3 regions of the Burkholderia sp. FERM BP-3421 genome follow, and region 1 is predicted to be linked to each of the others. Evidence: predicted binding sites of a transcription regulator. Region 1 holds the regulator's gene; each other region holds the start of a gene.

Region 1 (7,193 bases):
TGCCGCGCGTGACGCGCGCGCCGCGGCACGGGTTCGCCGCACAGCGTGATCGCGCCCGCATCCGGATGCGCGATGCCGAGCAGCATCTTCAGCGTGGTGGTCTTGCCCGCGCCGTTCGGACCGAGCAGGCCGAAGCACTCGCCGGGCTGCACGCGGAACGACAGGCCGTCGACGACGAGCCGCCCGTCGTAACTTTTTTTCACTTCCTGGAAATCGATCGGTGCGACGGGCATGGGCGGCACGCGTGGTTGGAATCGGTCGAGACGAGCGGGCCATTCTAGTGCATCGGCTGCCCGGTTTCAGCGCGCGATGCACGGGTCCGGCGCGCGCCGGACCGTGTTCGTGCAGTGCATCATCGCGGATTTGCACGACGCCGCGCATCAGCGTTTTCCATCCCTTGCATCAAAATTTGCGACGCACCATGATTGATTCAAGGGCCGCGTTGTCACAAATGGGAGGCGTCATGGCTAGCTACAAGAAAATCCTGCTGTGTTACGACGGCACGCTCGAGGGTCGCAAGGCGCTGCGCTGCGGCGCCGATCTGGCGCTCGAGCTGAAGGCCGAGACCCACCTGCTGTCGGTGGTCGACATGCGCACGAGCATCGCGCAGAGCGCGGGACTCCTGACCGATGTCGCCTGCGGGCGCTTCGAGGAAACCGCGCGGGAGATCCTGGCGGAAGGTGTGAACTGGCTGACCGAGCGCGGCGTACAGGCGCAGGGCCACTTCGCGTTCGGCTATCCCATCGACGAAATCGCGAATCTCGCGACCCAGCTGGGCGCGGATCTTGTCGTGGTCGGCCATCGCTGCCGCAGCGGGCTGTCGCGCTGGTGGATGGGCTCGGGCAATACGCAGCTGCTCGACCGCGTGTCGTGCAGCATCCTCGTGGCCTGCTCGTCGTCGGCGGAGCAGCGTGCGGAGAGCGCGAAGGAGAAGGAAGCGGCCGCCAGCCACTGAGCGTGGCGTGCGACGGGGTGAGATGCTCGTCTCACCCGATGCCGCGCGCAGGCGGCGCGACCCCGGTCGCACCTTGCGCGGCATTCGTCAATGCAGGTCGATGGCCGACAGTTTCCAGCCGAACAAGCCGTCGCGGTGGAAGATCGCCGCGTAACGCGCGTCGCCCGTGTTGCGCTGATACGTGACCACGAACTCGTCGATATTCCGGTAACCCGCGCTGGTTTGCGGCGACGCCTCGTCGGCGTCGGGCGGTGCGCTGGACGCCGGCGGCGCGGCGCCGGCCGCTTGCGCGGGGGCGTTGTCGAGCTTCGGCGGCTGCTCACCGGGCTGCCCGCGCGGCGGCATGCCGCTCAGCAACGCGGCCACGCCGTCGGGCGTCGCATAGGCGTCGACCAGCGGGCCGATCAACGCGGAGCCGACCAGCGCGCCGAGAATCGCGAGCGGGTTGTCGCGCTGCCGCGCGTCGATACGGCGCATCAGCTCACCGGTGACCTGCTGTTTGAGGCTGACCCGCAGCGCCGGGTAGTCGACGTATGCGCTGATGGCCTGCGCATCGCGCGCGTCGACCGCTTGCTTCAGTTGCCTGAGCGCGAGATAAGGCGACACATACGCGTAGACGATAATCGCAATGATCGCGGCGACTATGGCGACGATCAGTATCGGTTTGAGCCGGCTGGTCCGGCTCGTGGATGGGTTCAATCGGCCTCCGTCGGAAATGTTCCGTAGCAGAGACACGATTACGCCGCGGAACGTTCCTCTGCGATGCAGCGATCGATCATGCGGCACACGGCGTCGAGCGTGCCGACCATGATCACGCGCGATTGCCCGTGATAGACGCGGACCGGCGCGCGCCGCGCCGGCTCGGCGTGATTGAGCCCGGCATTCAGCGAGACGCGCGCGAACGCCGGCAGCGACGACGGCAGCAGCGAAGCCTGCCCGGCCTCGGGGGCCGCGGCGGGCTGCACGGCCGCCAGCGGCGCGCAGGGCGTGCGGCCGCGCAGGTGACGCAGACGGCCGAACGGACGAAAAGGCAGCAGGCGGGCAAGGCGTTCCATGGTGTTCTCCAGATCCTGACGGACGACGGAATGACGATCAGCGGCGATCAGAGCTCGCCCGAGCGGATCAATCCGACGGCGATGCCCTCCAGCGCGAACTCCGCGCTGCCGGCCTTCACGAAAATATTGTCGTAATCGGGGTTCTCGGCGATCAGCTCGAGCCCGCCCGGGCGGCGCTTCAGGCGCTTGACCGTGACGTCGTCGCCGAGCCGCGCGACGATGATCTGGCCGTCCTTCGCCTCGGTGCGCTTCTGCACGGCGAGCAGGTCGCCGTCGAGAATGCCCGCGTCGCGCATCGACAGGCCGCGCACCTTCAACAGGTAGTCGGGCTTGCTGGAGAACAGCGCCGGGTCGCATGCGTAGTGCTGGGAGATATGTTCCTGCGCGAGGATCGGGCTGCCGGCCGCGACGCGGCCGACGAGCGGCAGCTGCATCAGCGTCGCGTGCGGCAGCGTGAGCTGGTGCGGCACATCTTCCAGGCCGAGCAGGCGGATGCCGCGCGAGGCGCCGGCCGCCAGCTCGATCACCCCCTTGCGCGCCAGCGCGCGCAGATGTTCCTCGGCGGCGTTCGGCGAGCTGAAACCCAGCTCGGCCGCGATCTCCGCGCGGGTGGGCGGGAACCCCGAGCGCTCGATCGCGCGGCGGATCAAGTCGACTACTTGCTGCTGACGGGCGGTGAGTTTGATCATGGCATGACTGTATGGATAGACAGTGATCTGTATTTTTATACAGTATCCGGCGAAATTCAAGTGTTACGTGAAGTTCGTCGCTATCGCGCCGGTTTCGCCGTCTCGTCGCGCCGTCACAGCGCCGCTCCATCTGCCTCAGCCGCCGATCAGGCCGTCATTACCACTTTTGGGTATTAAAAAATGAGGAACGATTATTTTTAATGATGAAAGGTGTTCGCTAGACTGGCTCGGCATCTGCAACAAACCACCACACACCGGAGAACAACGGATGGTCAAGCGCAACACGGGGTTAGCGAGCGGCGTGCGCCGCCTGATGGCGACATTCGCGCTCGGCGCGGCGGCGGCGCTCGGCGTCGTGGCCCATGCGCACGCGGATACCACCTTCCTGAACGTGTCGTACGACCCGACCCGCGAGCTGTATCAGGACTTCAACCAGGCGTTCGGCAAGGCGTGGAAGGCGAAGACCGGCGAGACCGTCAACTTCAAGCAGTCGCACGGCGGCTCCGGCGCGCAGGCGCGCTCGGTGCTCGACGGGCTGCAGGCGGACGTCGTCACGCTCGCGCTCGCCTATGACATCGACGCGCTCGCCAACAAGGGGCTGCTCGCGAAGGACTGGCAAAAGCGCCTGCCGGACAACGCGTCGCCCTATACGTCGACCATCGTGTTCCTGGTGCGCAAGGGCAATCCGAAGGGCATCAAGGACTGGGACGACCTCGTGAAGCCGGGCGTGTCGATCGTCACGCCGAATCCGAAGACCTCGGGCGGCGCGCGCTGGAACTACCTGGCGGCGTGGGCGTACGCGCAGCACAAGCCGGGCGGCAACGAGCAGACCGCGAAGGACTTCATCGCAAAGCTGTACAAGAACGCGGGCGTGCTCGATTCGGGCGCGCGCGGCGCGACCACGAGCTTCGTCCAGCGCGGCATCGGCGACGTGCTGATCGCGTGGGAGAACGAGGCGTTCCTGTCGCTCAAGGAGTTCGGGCCCGACAAGTTCGAGATCGTCGTGCCGTCGGTCAGCATCCTGGCCGAGCCGCCCGTCGCGGTGGTGGACAAGGTGGTCGACAAGAAAGGCACGCGCGCGCTGGCCGAGGCGTACCTGAACTTCCTGTACAGCCCGCAGGGCCAGGAAATCGCCGCGCGCAACTATTACCGGCCGCGCTCGAAGGACGTGCCGGCCGCGCTGACCAGGCAGTTCCCGAAACTCAAGCTGTACACGGTCGACGACACGTTCGGCGGCTGGACGAATGCGCAGAAGACGCATTTCGCCGACGGCGGCGTGTTCGATTCGATCTACGTGCCGCAATGAGCGAGCCGGCGGCGCGCGACGCCGCCGACCCATCGAACCGCCGACAGGCGCGCCCGCAAGGCGCGCCTGTCGGCGTGAATCCCATGTGCATGACCCTGGAACCGCAAGACGCATGACGACGTTCACCTTCCGCAAGCCGAGCGCGTTGCCCGGATTCGGCGTGACGCTCGGCATCACGGTGGCCTATCTGAGCCTCGTGGTGCTGATTCCGCTCGCCGCCACCTTCCTGAAAACCGCGACGCTGAGCTGGCCGCAGTTCGTCGCGGCGACCACCTCGCCGCGCGTGCTCGCGTCGTACCGGCTGACCTTCACGGCCGCGCTGGGCGGCGCGCTGATCAACGCGGTGTTCGGCTTTCTCGTGGCGTGGGTGCTGGTGCGCTACACGTTCCCGTTCAAGCGGGTCGTCGATGCGATCGTCGACCTGCCGTTCGCGCTGCCGACCTCGGTCGCGGGCATCTCGCTCGCGGCCGTGTATGCGAGCAACGGCTGGATCGGCCAGTACCTCGCGCCGTTCGGCATCAAGGTCGCGTTCACGCCGTTCGGCGTGCTGGTCGCGCTGACCTTCATCGGGCTGCCGTTCGTCGTGCGCACCGTGCAGCCGGTGCTCGAGGATTTCGAACGCGAGCAGGAGGAGGCGGCCGCGTGCCTCGGCGCGTCGCGCTGGCTCACGTTCCGCCGGGTCGTGCTGCCCGCCGTGACGCCCGCGCTGCTGACGGGCTTCGCGCTCGCGTTCGCGCGCGCGCTCGGCGAATACGGCTCGGTGATCTTCATCGCCGGCAACGTGCCGATGAAGTCGGAAATCACCTCGCTCCTGATCATCACCAAGCTCGAACAGTACGACTACGCGGGGGCGACCGCGATCGCGGTCGTGATGCTGGTCGTCTCGTTCCTGATGCTGCTGCTGATCAATACGCTGCAGTGGTATCTGCAACGCCGTACGCGCCGCGGCGCGGGCGGCCCGGCGCCGGCCGCGCTGGCGACGGGAGCCGCGCAATGACCCGGGAGACCACCGCCGTGCTGCCCACCCCACCCGCGGCCGACGCCGCCCGCCGCGCCGCGCGCCGGCTCGATCCCGTCAGCGAATCGCGCGCGGTGCGCTGGCTGCTGACCGGCAGCGCGCTGCTGTTCCTCGCGCTGTTTCTCGTCGTGCCGCTCGCCGCCGTGTTCGTCGAAGCGCTGCGCAAGGGCGTCGGCTTCTATCTCGACGCGCTCGCCGATCCGGACGCCTGGTCGGCCATCAAGCTCACGCTGACGGTCGCGCTGATCGCGGTGCCGCTCAACCTCGTGTTCGGCGTATGCGCATCGTGGGCGATCGCGAAGTTCGAATTCCGCGGCAAGGCGCTCCTGACGACGCTGATCGACCTGCCGTTCTCGGTGTCGCCGGTGATCTCCGGCCTCATCTACGTGCTGCTGTTCGGCGCGCAGGGCTGGTTCGGCCCCTGGCTCCAGGCGCATGACGTGCAGATCATCTTCGCCGTGCCCGGCATCGTGCTCGCGACGATCTTCGTGACCTTCCCGTTCGTCGCGCGCGAGCTGATCCCGCTGATGCAGGCGCAGGGCGCCGACGAGGAGGAGGCCGCGCGCGTGCTGGGCGCGTCGGGCTGGCAGATCTTCCGCCGCGTGACGCTGCCGAACGTGAAGTGGGGGCTGCTGTACGGCGTGATCCTGTGCAATGCGCGCGCGATGGGCGAATTCGGCGCGGTGTCGGTGGTGTCCGGCCACATTCGCGGCCAGACCGACACGATGCCGCTGCACGTCGAGATTCTCTACAACGAATACAACTTCGCCGCCGCGTTCGCGGTCGCGTCGGTGCTCGCACTGCTCGCGCTCGTGACGCTCGCGCTCAAGCTGCTCGCCGAGCGCCACCTGTCGGCCGAACTCGCGGGCGCGCGCGACGCCGCCCCCGCGCATGCCGGCCCCGTCACCGCATCGTCGAATCCGTAAAGAGGCACACCAGATGGGCATCACCGTACGTAATCTGCACAAGCGCTTCGGCGACTTCACCGCGCTCGACCACGTTTCGCTCGATTTCCCGCCCGGCGAGCTGGTCGCGCTGCTCGGGCCGTCCGGCTGCGGCAAGACCACGCTGCTGCGCGTGATCGCCGGGCTCGAATACGCGGACGGCGGCCAGGTCGTGCTGCAGGGCCTCGACGTCGCGTCGGTCGGCGCGCGCGAGCGGCAGGTCGGCTTCGTGTTCCAGCACTACGCGCTGTTCCGCCACATGACGGTGTTCGAGAACGTCGCGTTCGGGCTGCGCGTGAAGCCGCGCCGCGAGCGGCCGTCGGACGCCGTGATCCGCGCCAAGGTGCACGAACTGTTGCAGCTGGTGCAGCTCGACTGGCTCGCCGAGCGCTATCCGTCCGAGCTGTCGGGCGGCCAGCGGCAACGCATCGCGCTCGCGCGCGCGCTCGCGGTCGAGCCGAAGGTGCTGCTGCTCGACGAGCCGTTCGGCGCGCTCGACGCGAAGGTGCGCAAGGAGCTGCGCAGCTGGCTGCGGCGTCTGCACGACGACCTGCACATCTCGACGATCTTCGTCACGCACGACCAGGAGGAGGCGCTCGAGGTCGCCGATCGCATCGTCGTGCTGAATCACGGCCGGGTCGAGCAGGTCGGCAGCCCGCAGCAGGTATACGATCATCCCCAAAGCGCGTTCGTCTACGAGTTCCTGGGCGCGGCGAACCGGCTGTCGGGCACGGTCGGCGGCCAGGGCTTCGTCGCCGACGGCGCGGCCGCGCCGATCGCGGTCGATGCGGATTTCGCCGGCCCCGCGTTCGCGTTCGTGCGGCCGCACGATCTTCAATTGGTGCCGCGCGCGGATGCGCGGCAGGACGGCATCGCGGTCGACGTGCGTCGCGTGGTGCCGCTCGGCGGCTCGGTGCGGGTCGAGTTGCACACGCGCGCCGCGGGCCGTCTGCTCGAGGCGGAGCTGGACCGCGACGCGTGGCGCGCGCTGTCGCTCGAGGTCGGCGACGGCGCGACGGTGGTGCCGCGCGCGGTGCGCGTGTTTCCGGCGCAATGAATTCAACAGGCAGTCCAGACCAACAACGATAATCGCCTAGGAAAGAGGCTTACCCATGAATTTCCAGCAACTGCGCTTCGTGCGCGAGGCCGTGCGCCAGAACATGAACCTGACCGAAGTCGCGAACGTGCTCTACACGTCGCAGTCGGGCGTCTCGAAGCAGATCAAG
Region 2 (7,193 bases), 1.0 Mb from region 1:
CAATGCAATGCAGCGCCTTACTTGCCCGCGGCTGCCGCGACGACCTTCTGCGCGGCTTCTTCCATGCTGTCCGCCGAGATGATCGGCAGGCCGGATTCGGCGAGCATCTTCTTGCCCAGGTCCTCGTTGGTGCCCTTCATGCGCACGACGAGCGGCACGCTCAGGTTCACCGCCTTCGAGCCTGCGATCACGCCTTCCGCGATCACATCGCAGCGCATGATGCCGCCGAAGATGTTCACGAGGATCGCCTTCAGGTCCGGGTTCTTCAGCATCAGCTTGAACGCTTCCGTGACCTTCTCGGTCGTCGCGCCGCCGCCCACGTCGAGGAAGTTCGCCGGCTCGCCGCCGAACAGCTTGATCGTGTCCATCGTCGCCATCGCGAGGCCTGCGCCGTTCACGAGACAGCCGATGTTGCCGTCGAGCGAGATGTACGCGAGGTCGAACTTCGACGCTTCGACTTCAGCCGGATCTTCTTCGTCCAGATCGCGGTACGCGACGATTTCCGGGTGGCGGAACAGCGCGTTCGAATCGAAGTTGAACTTCGCGTCGAGTGCGATCACCTTGCCGTCGCCGGTGACGACGAGCGGGTTGATTTCGGCGAGCGACGCGTCGGTTTCCCAGAACGACTTGTAGAGACCCTTCAGGATTTCGCGCGCTTGCGGGATCGATGCGTCGGGCACGCCGATCTTCTTCGCGAGATCGTCGGCTTCCGCGTCCTGCAGGCCCTTCGACGGCTCGACCGCGACCTTGTGGATCGCTTCCGGGGTCTTCTCGGCCACTTCCTCGATGTCCATGCCGCCTTCGCTCGACGCCATCACGACAACCTTCTGCGAGACGCGATCGATCACGATGCCGATGTACAGTTCCTTCTTGATGTCGGCGCCTTCCTCGATCAGCAGACGGTTCACCTTCTGGCCTTCCGGACCAGTCTGGTGCGTCTTCAGCTGCATGCCGAGGATCTGGTTCGAGAATTCGCGAACCTGCTCGAGCGACTTCGCGACCTTCACGCCGCCGCCCTTGCCGCGGCCGCCCGCATGGATCTGCGCCTTCACGACCCACACCGGGCCGCCCAGCTCTTCCGCGACCTTGACGGCCTCGTCGACCGTAAACGCCGGCTTGCCGCGCGGTACCGCGACACCGAATTTCCGCAGGATTTCCTTACCCTGGTACTCGTGAATCTTCATGCGTGATTCCTTCAGTCTGAGAGTTGGATAAAAAGTCGATTAAAAGTCGCTTCTTGTGACGATTTCCGGTTGATTCTCTGAGCCGCGCCCGCCGCTCCGCTCCGGCCGGCTCGCGCCGAACCAGGTCGGATAGAACTGCCGCACCGCCTCGCCGTCGAAGCGCAGCGCCTGGCAGCGACCAAGCTGAAACGGCGGCTCGGTCGCGGCTTCGCCGCCCTTGCCCTCGCGCGTGCTCCACACATCCCCGGCAAATGCCTGGATGGCCGCAGTCGGCAGGACCGCGCACAGCTCGGTGAGATGCGTGCAGCCCGCGATGCCGCCCAGAAGTCGGGACGCATCACGGCGGAAGTGATCGAGGAGATTGAGCCCGATAAGGGCCCGGTAGGCGGGATTGGCGGCTTCGCATTGCCCGGGATAGGGCGCCCAGTCGGTCGATGCCTCGGCGTCGACGATGGTGAGCCCGCGATCGACGGTAATACGCAGCCAGAGCTCATGGATCGGCAGGCCGTTCGGCCTGATGCCCGCCGCCAGCGCGACATCGCGCGGTTTGTGGTCGGTCAGGCAGGCTTCGATATCCCACAAGCCGTCGGCACGCTCGTAGGCTTCCGCCCGGATTGCGCGTCGATGTCGCAACTGGCGGGGTACGGGCTCGGATAGCGGCATGCGGGAGGATGAGGCCGAAGAGGAAAACCCAGGGATTTTAGCATACTGGGTATTCGAGATAGTTCGCGCCGCGCCGCATGGGGCCGGGCGCGGACGCTTCGGTGCAGCGCAGCAAAGCAGCGCGCGCCGGACGGCCGCTCAATCGTCGACGTACACGTCGTCGTCGCCCTTCAGCAAGCGACTGATCGTCGCACCGGAAAAACCGCGCATCGCGAGAAAACGCATCTGCTTCGCGCGCTCGGCGGGCGACTGCGGCAGCACGCCGAACTTCTTGCGCCACACCGCCTGGGCGCGCGCGAACTCGCTGTCGCGCAACTGCGCGCCGACGGTCTCGACGAGCGCATCGTCGAGCGCGTGCCGCTTGAGTTCGCTCATGATCCGCGCCGAACCGACGCGCGACGCTCGCCGATGCACGAGGCTTTCGGCAAAGCGCTCGTCCGACAGCCAGGCTTCGCGCTCGAGCGTATCGAGCAGCGCGTCGAGATCGTCGCTTTCCTCCACGTGCGGCGCGAGCTTGCGCGCCAACTCCGTGCGGCTGTACTCGCGGCGCGACAGATAGCCGATCGCGCGCGCCTTCAGCGAGCGGGCAGGCGCTTGCGGCGCGCCGTCGGCGACCGCCTCGAAACTTTCACCGCGCGCCGTCGCGCGCCGCGCGCCGCGGCGCGGCGACTGGCTCGTGCGGGTATAGACATCACCGCCGTCCGCGGCGCGCGCGCGATCATGCGCATCGAACGCCTCGCGCGGATCGACGCCGAACGGATCCGTTTCGGCCGGCTCAAACGACGCGAGGGCATCAACCGATGCCCTCGCCAGCGGGCGGCCCGAGGGCCGCCCTTCGATCGAACCCGGCGCGCGCGCCGCGGTGCCCGGGCGGGCCGGCGTCTGCCGTTCCGCGTCCGGCGAACCCGCGTCGCGCCGGCTTCGTCTCATCACTCCTCGTCGTCCATGACTTCGGCGGCCTCGGACGCCACGCGTTGCGGCATCGCGCTCACGCCGAGCGATTCACGAATGCGGTTCTCGATCTCGCGGGCGATTTCCGGATTCTCGCGCAGGAATTCGCGCGCGTTGTCCTTGCCCTGGCCGATCTTCTCGCCGTTGTAGCTGTACCAGGCGCCGGCCTTGTCGACGATTTTCGCCTGCACGCCGAGATCGATGATCTCGCCCTGACGGGAAATGCCCTCGCCGTACAGGATGTCGAAGATCGCCTCGCGGAACGGCGGCGAGACCTTGTTCTTCACGACCTTCACGCGGGTCTCGTTGCCGATCACCTCGTCGTTCTTCTTGATCGAGCCGATCCGGCGGATGTCGAGACGCACCGACGAATAGAACTTGAGCGCATTGCCGCCCGTCGTGGTTTCCGGGTTGCCGAACATCACACCGATCTTCATCCGGATCTGGTTGATGAAGACCACGAGGCAGTTGGTGCGCTTGATCGTGCCCGTCAGCTTGCGCAGCGCCTGCGACATCAGGCGGGCCTGCAGGCCCGGCAGCGAATCGCCCATCTCGCCCTCGATTTCGGCCTTCGGCACCAGTGCCGCGACCGAGTCGATCACGATCATGTCGATCGAGCCCGAGCGCACCAGCGCGTCGACGATCTCGAGCGCCTGCTCGCCCGTGTCCGGCTGCGAGATCAGCAGCTCCTGCACGTTCACGCCGAGCTTGCCCGCGTACTGCACGTCGAGCGCGTGCTCGGCATCGATGAACGCCGCCGTGCCGCCGAGCTTCTGCATCTCGGCGATCACCTGCAGCGTCAGCGTGGTCTTGCCGGACGATTCCGGGCCGTAGATCTCGACCACCCGGCCGCGCGGCAGGCCGCCGACGCCGAGCGCGATATCCAGACCCAGCGAGCCCGTGGACACCACCTGGATGTCCTCGACCGCTTCGCCTGCGCCGAGGCGCATGATCGAGCCCTTGCCGAACTGCTTCTCGATCTGCGAGAGCGCAGCCGCCAGCGCCTTGCTCTTTTCCGCGGTCATCCCGGAACCCTTCTTGCTATCTTCCATGAATCGTCCTTTGCTATGATGAGCAGCGTCTGATACGGATGCACCGGCTCTGACCCGGCCCGGATGAGCCGTTAGGTGCACGAATGCAGACACTGTATAAAAAAACAGTGGTTTATGCAAGCCCGCGATGCGGATGCTGCATCCACCCGACAACAGCGGAGACAGCTGCGCCCGCGCCTGCGGCCGGCTATCGGTGCGCATCATGCGAATTCTCATTGCCGAAGACGACAGCATACTCGCGGACGGTCTCACCCGGTCACTCCGCCAATCGGGCTATGCCGTCGACCATGTGAAGAGCGGCATCGAGGCCGACACCGCGTTGTCGATGCAGGCTTTCGACCTGCTGATCCTCGACCTGGGCCTGCCCCGCATGCCGGGCCTCGACGTGCTGCGCCGGCTGCGCGCCCGCAATTCCACCCTGCCCGTGCTGATCCTCACCGCCGCCGACAGCGTCGACGAACGCGTGAAAGGGCTCGACCTCGGCGCGGACGACTACATGGCGAAGCCGTTCGCGCTGAACGAGCTGGAAGCCCGCGTGCGTGCGCTGACCCGGCGCGGCGCGGGCGGCGGCCCGAGCGTGTTCCGCCACGGCTCGCTCGCATTCGACCAGGTCGGGCGCCTCGCCTACGCGAACGACCACGTGCTCGACCTGTCCGCGCGCGAACTGGGCCTGCTCGAGGTGCTGCTGCAGCGAACCGGCCGGCTCGTATCGAAAGAGCAGCTGGTCGACCATCTGTGCGAATGGGGCGAGGAAGTCAGCAACAACGCGATCGAGGTCTACGTACACCGGCTGCGCAAGAAGATCGAACCGAGCGGCGTGCGCATCACGACCGTGCGCGGCCTCGGCTATTGCCTCGAAAAAGCCGCGCCGGCCGAGCCGGGTACTGCAGCCTCGCCCGTGCCAGCCGCCGCGAGCCCGTCGCTGCGCTGACGCGCGGCCGCCGCGATGGCCACCCCGGCCCGCTCCGCCCGCCGCGCGCCGCCCGCCGCCGACGCGGCGGATGCCGCGCGCGACGCCCGCTACGCGAACCCGTTCGCCCCGCCCGACGACATCGAGCCCGCCGAAACCGCGCGCCCGCGCTCGCTGTTCGGCGAGATCCTCGACTGGATGCTGGCGCCGCTGCTGCTGCTGTGGCCGATGAGCATCGCCGTCACCTATCTGGTCGCGAAGACGATCGCGAACGGGCCCTTCGACCGCGCGCTCGAAACCAACACCTACGTGCTCGCGCGCCAGATCACGCCGGTCAACGGCGTGGCCGAGCTGACGCTGCCGCCCGCGACGCTCGACCTGCTGCGCGCCGACAATGTCGACAGCGTGTACTTCCAGGTGCTCGGTGCGCGCGGCGAGCTGGTGTCGGGCGAGGCCGACATGCCGCTGCCGCGCGACGAGGACCGCCCACCGCCCGGCGTCGTGGTGTTCCGCGACGACCTGCTGCGCGGCAACGACATCCGCGTCGCGTATACGACTGTGGCGCTGCCGCAGGCGCGCGGTACGCAGCCGGTGCTCGTGCAGGTCGGCGAGACGCTCGACAAGCGCAACGCGCTCGCGAACGACATCATCAAGGGCGTGATCCTGCCGCAATTCGTGATCCTGCCGCTCGCGATCCTGCTCGTCTGGTTCGGGCTGTCGCGCGGCCTCGCGCCGCTCGCCGCACTGCAGGCGCACATCCGGGGGCGCCGCCCGGACGACCTGTCGCCCGTCGAGGCGCAGCGCGCGCCGCCCGAGATCGAGCCGCTCGTCACCTCGTTCAACGATCTGCTCGCGCGGCTCGAACAGAACATGGCGCTGCAAAAGCGCTTCATCGCGGACGCCGCGCACCAGATGAAAACGCCGCTCGCGGGCCTGCGCACCCAGGCCGAATTCGCGCTGCGGCACGAGGTGCCGGCGGAGGTCGCGCGTTCGCTCGAACAGATCGCGACGAGTTCCGGGCAGGCGGCGCGGCTCGTCACCCAGCTGCTGGCGCTGGCGCGCGCGGAGAACCGCGCGACCGGGCTCACGCTCGAACCGGTCGCGATCGCGACGCTCGCGCGGCTCGCGGTGCGCGACTGGGTGCAGGCCGCGCTCGCGAAACGGATGGATCTCGGCTACGAGGGCCCCGACGAGAACGACGGCGCGCCGCTCGAAATCGACGGCCACCCGGTGATGCTGCGCGAGATGCTCGGCAACCTGATCGACAACGCGATCCGCTACACGCCGGACGGCGGCCGCATCACCGTGCGGGTGCGCGCGGCGCGCGAGGCGGGCCGCGTCGACGTCGAGATCGAGGACACCGGGCCCGGCATCCCCGCGCACGAACGGGAGCGGGTGCTCGAACGCTTCTACCGGATCCTCGGCCGCGAGGGCGACGGCAGCGGCCTCGGGCTTTCGATCGTCCGCGAGATCGTCGCGCAGCACGGCGGCACGCTGACGCTCGACGACCATGTCTACCAGGCCTCGCCGCGCCTCGCGGGCACGCTGGCGCGGGTCAGCCTGGCGCTGCGCGGCCATGCCCCGGATTAACCCTGAGAGCGCCGCCCCGGATGTGACTCACACCCAGTGATTTTCGATTTTTAAACGACGTAGCTCAACAATTGGCCGTCAATCGACGAACATGAAAGAATTTACTTCCTCGAAATTTTGACCGGCCGAGTCAGTACGCCGTAAGTTTCCATTCCAATAATCAACGCGAGGCCTGCCGGAACGAGCGGGCCCGATGCGCATGTCAATATTGGAGACACTTCATGGCAACGATAGGCGGACACATCTCGCACTCGCCGATGACACACGAAGAGAAGAAGGTGATCTTCGCGTCGTCCCTCGGCACGGTGTTCGAGTGGTACGACTTCTACCTGGCCGGCTCGCTCGCGGCCTACATCAGCAAGAGCTTCTTCTCCGGGGTCAACCCCACCGCGGCCTTCATCTTCACGCTGCTCGGCTTCGCGGCGGGCTTCGCGGTACGGCCGTTCGGCGCGATCGTGTTCGGCCGTCTCGGCGATCTCGTCGGCCGCAAGCACACCTTCCTGATCACGATCGTGATCATGGGCGTGTCGACCTTCGTGGTCGGCTTCCTGCCCGGCTATGCGACGATCGGCATCGCGGCGCCCGTCATCTTCATCGCGATGCGGCTGCTGCAGGGCCTCGCGCTCGGCGGCGAATACGGCGGCGCGGCGACCTACGTGGCCGAGCACGCGCCGGCGCACCGGCGCGGCTTCTACACCTCGTGGATCCAGACCACGGCGACGCTCGGGCTGTTCATGTCGCTGCTCGTGATTCTCGGCGTGCGCGAATCGATCGGCGAGGAGGCATTCGGCGCCTGGGGCTGGCGCGTGCCGTTCGTCGCGTCGATCCTGCTGCTCGCGGTGT
Region 3 (7,193 bases), 1.3 Mb from region 1:
GGGAAGCGATGCTCTTTCGCGCTATCCCGATTGATTCCGTATATCTACCGATTCATCTAAGGGGGTGAAGTACCGAGGCAAAAGGCTGGCAGGCAAGCGTGCCGCTCATCGGTAGAAAAAAGGGGGCTATATACGTCGATATCGGGCGGCTCGCCGCGCTCGCGGCTGATGAAGCGCTCGAACAACAGCGTGCTGCGCTCGGGATCGACCTCGGTCACGCGCAGGCAGTAGCACACCACCGAGTTCGCGGCCGAGCCGCGCCCCTGGCACAGGATGTCGCGGCTGCGCGCGTAGCTGACGATGTCGTAGACCGTCAGGAAGTACGCCTCGTATTTCAGGTCGGCGATCAGCGTCAGCTCGTATTCGATGCGCTCGCGCACCTTCCCGGGCACGCCGTACGGATAGCGCGCCTGCGCACCCTTCCAGGTTTCCTGCGCCAGATAGGTGGCCGGCGTATGGCCGGGCGGCACGATCTCGCGCGGATATTCGTAGCACAGCTGATCGGCCGTGGCCGGATAGCGCGGCACGAGGACCGCGAAGCAGCCGGGCATGCCGCGCAGGTGCGCGAAGGCCTCGGGCGGCGCCGCCAGCTCCTGCCGCGCGAGCCGGTAGGTGCCCTTCGGCGCGCGCATCCTGAGCCAGGAAATCAGCTCGGACAGGTTGCCGTAGCCATCGCGATCGCGCGCGAGCAGCACGAGGCCGAAGCCCTGCCCGTCCTCGTCGGGCGTGACCTCGAAATACGCGCCGACCACGAGCGGCAGCCCCGCCGCCTTCGCCGCGACATGCATGCGCACCGCGCCCGCGAGCGAGCACTCGTCGGTGATCGCGAGGCCGCGGTAGCGCAGCGCGACCGCGCGCTCGACCAGTTCGTCGGCCGTCGACGCGCCGTGCAGGAACGAGAAATTCGAGCGGCAGAACAGCTCGGCGTAATCGGGCGGCGCCGGCAGCGTGCTCAGCATCGCCGCCTACCCGAAGAAACCGTGCAGAAACCAGCCCGGCTCGCCGTCATGCGCCGTCCGGCCGTGATAGACCCAGTAGCATGCGCCCGCGTCGTCCTGCGCGACGTAGTAGTCGCGCGCGCGCGGCGCGCCGTCGAACCAGCCCGCCTCGATCCGCTCGCGCGCCGATGCGAGCGTGAGCGGCGTGCGGTACACCGGGCGGTTGTCGCGCTCCGCGAGCGGCAGCGGCTCGGCCAGCAGCCAGGCCGGCCGGGGCGCCGCGTGCGCGGGCTCGCCGGCCCGGCCGGACGGCTCGCCGAGCGGAATCCAGCGGTTCGCGATCTCGGGCCGGTAGTCGTCGACGGGCGCGGCGCGCAGCACGTTGTGCGCGCCGAGCCGCGCGCCCAGCAATTCGAACAGGCGCGCGCGCGCCTCCGGCGTGCCGCCCGGCTCCGGGAACAGATCGTCGGGCGGCGGCGCGGCCTCGACCACGCGCGTGGCGACGAGGCGCACCGCGATCACCGCGGCCGGCAGCGGCACACGCGCGAGCCGCTCGCCCAGCACCCGCACGCAGTGCGCTTCGTCGCGCGTCGGCGCGGCGAACGCGAGTTCGAGCACGGTCGGCGGCAGCGCGTGCCGCCCGCGCTCATGTTCGAGCCGGCATTCGAACGCCGTGAGCGACAGCTGCCGCGCGGCCAGCCAGCCGCCCAGCTGCGCGATCAGCCGCCGCGCGACGAACAGCACCGCCTCCGCGTGCTCGACCCGCTCCGGCAACTCGAGCCGCGCATCGAACACCGGCGGCACCGGCAGCCATTCGAACAGCTCCGGCGCATCGCCGTAGGCGCGGTCGAGCGCGCCGCTGAGCGCGGTGCCGCAGCGCCGCTGCAATGCGGCGCGCGGCAGGCGGCGCAGGTCGGCGAGCGTACGGCAGCCGAGCCCGTCGAACCAGGCCGCGAACGGCCGGGCCGCAGGCAGCAGCGCGCACGGCACGCAGGCGAGCGCACGCTCGAGCGACGCGCGCCGCAACACCCGGCGCGGCCGCCGCAGGCCGGCGCGCGCGAGCAGCCACGCGCCGCCGCCCGTGGGCGCGACGCCGATGCGCGCGCGATAGCCGAGCGTCGCGAGCGCCGCGCGCGCGGCGCGGCACAGCGCAGGCAGGCCGCCGAACAACCGCAGGCTCGCGCCGATCTCGACCAGCAGCGTCGCCTCGTCCTGCAGGGTCACGTTCGGCGCGAAGCGCAGCAACGCGAGCGCGACCGCGCGCAGCGCGTCCGCCTCGCGCGCCGGATCGCGTTCGAGCAGCCGCACGGCGGGTGCGACGGTCAGCACGCCGCCGCGCTTCATGCCCACGCGCACGCCCGCCGCGCGCGCCGCCGCGTCCGCGCGCAACACCACGCCCTGCTCCAGCACTGCGCAGCCGGAATCGGACTCAGGCGGCATCGGCTGCCGCGGCCGGAACACGTCCAGCGGCAGGGACGGCAGATGGACGCCGAGAAAAACGCGCATGACGGCTCCCCAGGATCGGCGACGGCAGCAGCGCGAGCGACAGCGCGCCGCTCGTCGCCGGCCCGCGGCGCTTGATGATGTCGACCGCGATGCCGCCGGGCTCGGGCCGCAGCGCGACGCGCAGCGGCGCCGGCGACGGCTGCTGCGCGGCGGCCAGCGGCCGCAGCATGATGAACAGGGTGGCGGACGCGCGCGCGGCCGCGAGGTGCAGCCGGCGCAGCGCCTCGGGCCGCGTATCCAGCTGCCACAGCAGCAGCGCGCCGCAGCAGCCGGCCTTGAGGATCTGCTCGGCCGTCCACAGCGCATCCGCGCTGCGCGCGGCGCGCAGCCACAGCAGCGCGTCGCGCGGCAGGCCGAGCCGGGCCAGCGCGCGCGCTTCCGGCACGTGAGGCGGCTGCACGAGCGCGAGCGGCCGCTGCGCGCTGACGGCCCGGACGAGCGCCGGCGCGAGCAGGCGCAGCTCGCCGCAGCCGGCCTGCGGCACGAGCAGCTCGGTCAGCCCGCCGAGCGGCCAGCCGCCGCCGGGCAACTCGGCCGACAGCGACGGATGGCCGGTCTCGATCGTGCGCGGCACGCCGCGCGCGAGCTGGGAGCCGCGCCACAGGGACGGATGAAGGGTTTCGGGAAGAACGGAGGATGCGGGCATGACGCCACCCATAACTGTATATTTATACAGTATAGGACAATGACGATGTTGCGCACAGTCCATGCCGACCCCGGGTTTGCTGGCGACTCCCGCCCTTGAAATCCTGCAGGTCCCGTCGCTCGGCACCGCGACATCTTCGCGGCCTGGCCGACCTCATCGATCATTCAGGATCTCAGCCATGCCGTCTCCGAGATGGATGCGTTGATGGCTCGCTTTCCGGCGGGCGGAGCACCCGTGACCGATTCATTGATCGATACGTCCGCCATCTTCGAGACGGCCTACGCCCGCTTCGTCGGCGTGATCGGACTCTCCGAAGTCAGACGGCGCGATGCGCTGCCGGCCCAGGCGCTGCGGAACAGAAACATTCTGCTCTACAGCAACATCGGCGTCTCCGTGCTGTTTTTCGTTGCAATCCTGATCTTTTCCCGATCGATCCAGAACTTCGGCCGGGCGCTGCGAACGGCCCATCAGGTGTCGCACACCAAGCAGGTGTTTCTCGCCGCGATCAACCACGAACTCCGCAACCCGCTGCAGACGATCGTATCCGCCACGGAAAACATCTCGCACTACGCCACCAGCCGCGAATTGATGCTCGCCGTGATCAACATCGACCAGGCGGTGAAGCACATCGAAACCCATATGCGGGATCTGACAGACTACCTGCGGTTCAAGACGCACAAGATCAACCTGCGCACCGCCCCGATCGATCTTCGCTCGATCGCCGCCGAAGCTGTCCGCCGATTCAAGCCGATGGCCGATAAAAAGGACATCCGGCTTCAGGCCACGTTTTACACGTCCCTATCGACATTCCTCTCCGACGAGCAACGCGTGCAACAGATCATCGACAATCTCGTCGAGAATGCGATCAAGTACTCGCCACATGGCGTCGTCGAAATAAGATGCGCGATTCTTGCGGAGTCAGGCCGTTCGCACGCAAAAATTGAAGTCATCGACGAGGGAATCGGCATCGACAGGAACAAGATCAATTTCCTGTTCTCGCCATTCTTTCAAAGCCAGTTTCAGGATAGCCCGGGGGTCTCCGGATACGGCATGGGCCTCGCGGTCGTGCGAGGTCTCGTGGAAGTCCTGGGTGGAGATATTTCCGTGGAAAGCGACGTCGGCAAGGGCACGGCCTTCATGGTCACGCTCCCCTGCCAATCGCTCGTCACGCACGATGCGCAACCCGGTCAGGCGTCGCCGGACGGGGGTGATTCGAACTGAGCGTCGATCAAGGCGCGGATTTCCCGCGATGCCGGCTCATCGCTCGATACTGCGAGAATGTTGGGGCCGAGATCATGGATGTCGTATTTGAAATCGATCAGCGTCCGATGCATGCTGCCGAGGTTCGACTTGATCTTCTCGATGAACAAGACCGGGCGGGACGCCCGCAAGGTTTCCAGCCCGCCGGCAATGACCGCCTCCTCCATGCCCTCGACATCGATCTTAACGAGGTCGACATGCGGCTGGTCTAACGAGTCGAGTGTGATTAACGGAACGTCGTACCCCGCGCCGTAGTTGATTTGCTGGCCGATATCCTCATTCTTTTTACCATGCACCAGCTCCAGGCTGCCGAAACTGGATTTCCGGTGGTAATCGACGAACGGCACCTTCAACGATCCGACCTCGCCGCCGATCGCCGCGTTTCTGGCGTCGACATTGAAGCAATTATTGATGGCGATGTTTCCGCACAGCGCATAGTAAACCGGCTTTTGCGCCTCGATCGAGATGACGCTGCCCGCATCGCCCAGCGCCCGCGCAAACTCTATCGTGTGTACGCCGATATTCGCGCCGCAGTCGATTGCCACGACAGGCCGCCGGCCGCCGAGCGCGCGCACCTTCATCCTCAGGATCGAATTGAGCAGTTCGACGTCGCTCTTATAAAATCCCCCGGTCTCCAGAATCCCACCCTACACCGTAGGTACCGTACGCTTCGCTACGATTTTCGTCACTTCTGTTGACGATAAGCGTTCCGTGACTCGTTGACGCCAATATGTAAGCAACTTTCACGAACATCCCTCGTTGAATATTTATTCACGCACCTTCGCGCAGGATTTCAATAATACACAGCGAGGCCCGGGAGATTTTCGACGCCCGGGCTTCGCCCGGCGTGAATCACATCCGCGCCCGGTTACGTCTCGCCTGTAATCGGTGGCCGCCAGTCGGAAGACGAGGGCAGATCCACGCGCCTGTCGTGCACTATTCGCACCCGCAGCGAATCATGGATGTTCGGCGTCGAATGCCGCCGAAGAGTCTGTTCGTTTAATTTATTCCACCCTCTTCGGATCACGCCTGCATCACCGATAAGTCCCGCAGGAAAACCTTTGAAGATCAGTCCGGAGCCGCCTCTTTCATGGAGCGAACGCCCGGCCCGACACCGTGGGGACGCACCACGCGCGCCCCCACGGTGCGCTTCACCCCAGCAGCAGCGCGTCGTCGTCGAGCCGCTCGTGCCGCACCTTCTCGAACATCTGCAGCAGGTCGGGCACGTCGAGGCCCTTGCGCGCGTCGCCGGCCACGTCGAGCACCACCTGCCCCTGGTGCAGCATCACCGTGCGATCGCCGTAGTCGAGCGCCTGCCGCATGCTGTGGGTGACCATCATCGTCGTCAGCTTGCCCTCGGCGACGATGCGCGCGGTCAGCTCCAGCACGAACGCGGCCGTCTTCGGGTCGAGCGCCGCGGTGTGCTCGTCGAGCAGCAGGATCCGCGACGGCCGCAGCGACGCCATCAACAGGCTCACCGCCTGCCGCTGGCCGCCCGACAGCAGGCCGATGCGATCGGCCAGGCGGTTCTCGAGCCCGAGGTTCAGGAGCCGCAGCTTGTCGCGGAACAGCTCGCGCGACGCGCGGTTGAGCGCCGGGCGAAAGCCGCGCCGCACGCCGCGCGCGGTCGCGAGCGCCATGTTCTCCTCGATCGTCAGCGCCTCGCAGGTGCCCGCCATCGGGTCCTGGAACACGCGCGCGACGAGGTGCGCGCGATCCCACGCCGGGCGGCGCGTGACTTCGGCGCCGTCGATCGAGATGCGGCCGGCGTCGACCGGCTGGTCGCCGCTGATCGCGTTCAGGAAGGTGGATTTGCCGGCGCCGTTCGAGCCGATCACCGCGACGAACTGGCCGTCCGGGATCTCCAGCGACAGGCCGCGCAGCGCGCGGGTCTCGATCGGCGTGCCGGGATTGAAGGTGAGTTTCAGGTCGTGTGCGGACAGCATCTCATGCCCCTCCGTTCTTGCGCGCGAACAACTTCTTGCGGGTTGCGGGCAGCACCAGCGCGACCGTGACGAGCAGCGCGGTGACGAGGTTCAGATCCTGCGCCTTCAGGCCGATGAAATCGCTGTTGAGCGCGAGCGCGATGAAGAAGCGATAGAGAATCGCGCCGATCACGACGGCCAGCGTCGTCAGCACCAGCCGGCGCGCGGGCAGGAGCGTCTCGCCGATGATCACGGCGGCGAGGCCGATCACGATCGTGCCGATCCCCATCGAGATGTCGGCGCCGCCCTGGGTCTGCGCGAACAGCGCGCCCGCCAGCGCGACGAGCGCGTTCGACAGCGCCATCCCGGCGAGCGTCGCGCGGCCAGTGGCGATTCCCTGCGCGCGCGCCATGCGCGGATTCGCGCCGGTCGCGCGCATCGCGAGGCCGAGCTGCGACGAGAAGAACCAGTCGAGGCCGAGCTTCGCGACCACCACGACCACGCACAGCAGGGCCGGGCGCAGCACGTAGTCGGGCATCCAGTCGGGCTGCAGCACCGAGAAAATGGTCGGCTCGGTGATCAGCGGCACGTTGGGCCGCCCCATGATCCGCAGGTTGACCGAGTACAGCGCGATCATCATCAGGATGCTCGCGAGCAGATCCATGATCTTGAGGCGCACGTTGAGCCAGCCGGTGATGAAGCCGGCGCACGCGCCCGCGGCGATCGCGACGAGGGTCGAGGTGAATGGATCATGGCCGGCCGCGATCAGCGTCGCGGCGACGGCGCCGCCGAGCGGAAAGCTGCCGTCGACGGTCAGGTCGGGAAAGTTGAGGATGCGGAACGAGATCAGCACCCCGAGGGCGACGAGGCTGAAGATCAGGCCGATCTCCAGCGCGCCCAGCAACGAAAACAAAGACA

What was found. Region 1 encodes LexA, which represses DNA repair genes until DNA is damaged. Its sites were predicted from a motif close to ACTGTATNNNNATACAGT; they were not measured.
Region 2: a site for LexA is predicted at 3,942-3,959, ahead of recA (recombinase RecA). Genes of this name have one in related genera too.
Region 3: a site for LexA is predicted at 3,104-3,121, ahead of imuA (translesion DNA synthesis-associated protein ImuA). Genes of this name have one in related genera too.

What each region holds. Positions count from the first base shown of each region.
Region 1 covers NZ_CP117782.1:1,343,069-1,350,261, reverse strand. The annotation lists gene nodI (nodulation factor ABC transporter ATP-binding protein NodI) at 1-233, opposite strand, end outside; gene Bsp3421_RS21945 (universal stress protein) at 464-955, shown strand; gene Bsp3421_RS21940 (DUF2939 domain-containing protein) at 1,043-1,654, opposite strand; gene Bsp3421_RS21935 (hypothetical protein) at 1,693-2,010, opposite strand; gene lexA (transcriptional repressor LexA) at 2,058-2,699, opposite strand; gene Bsp3421_RS21925 (sulfate ABC transporter substrate-binding protein) at 2,968-4,005, shown strand; gene cysT (sulfate ABC transporter permease subunit CysT) at 4,118-5,002, shown strand; gene cysW (sulfate ABC transporter permease subunit CysW) at 4,999-5,949, shown strand; gene Bsp3421_RS21910 (sulfate/molybdate ABC transporter ATP-binding protein) at 5,963-7,024, shown strand; gene Bsp3421_RS21905 (CysB family HTH-type transcriptional regulator) at 7,080-7,193, shown strand, end outside.
Region 2 covers NZ_CP117782.1:2,373,912-2,381,104, forward strand. The annotation lists gene sucC (ADP-forming succinate--CoA ligase subunit beta) at 18-1,184, opposite strand; gene Bsp3421_RS26725 (DUF2889 domain-containing protein) at 1,224-1,907, opposite strand; gene recX (recombination regulator RecX) at 1,986-2,777, opposite strand; gene recA (recombinase RecA) at 2,777-3,850, opposite strand; gene Bsp3421_RS26740 (response regulator transcription factor) at 4,053-4,781, shown strand; gene Bsp3421_RS26745 (sensor histidine kinase) at 4,797-6,350, shown strand; gene Bsp3421_RS26750 (MFS transporter) at 6,572-7,193, shown strand, end outside.
Region 3 covers NZ_CP117782.1:2,641,532-2,648,724, forward strand. The annotation lists partial or broken gene Bsp3421_RS27870 (PHP domain-containing protein) at 132-959, opposite strand; gene Bsp3421_RS27875 (Y-family DNA polymerase) at 966-2,444, opposite strand; gene imuA (translesion DNA synthesis-associated protein ImuA) at 2,368-3,090, opposite strand; gene Bsp3421_RS27885 (sensor histidine kinase) at 3,295-4,311, shown strand; gene Bsp3421_RS27890 (FkbM family methyltransferase) at 4,278-4,931, opposite strand; gene Bsp3421_RS27895 (ABC transporter ATP-binding protein) at 5,502-6,296, opposite strand; gene Bsp3421_RS27900 (ABC transporter permease) at 6,298-7,193, opposite strand, start outside.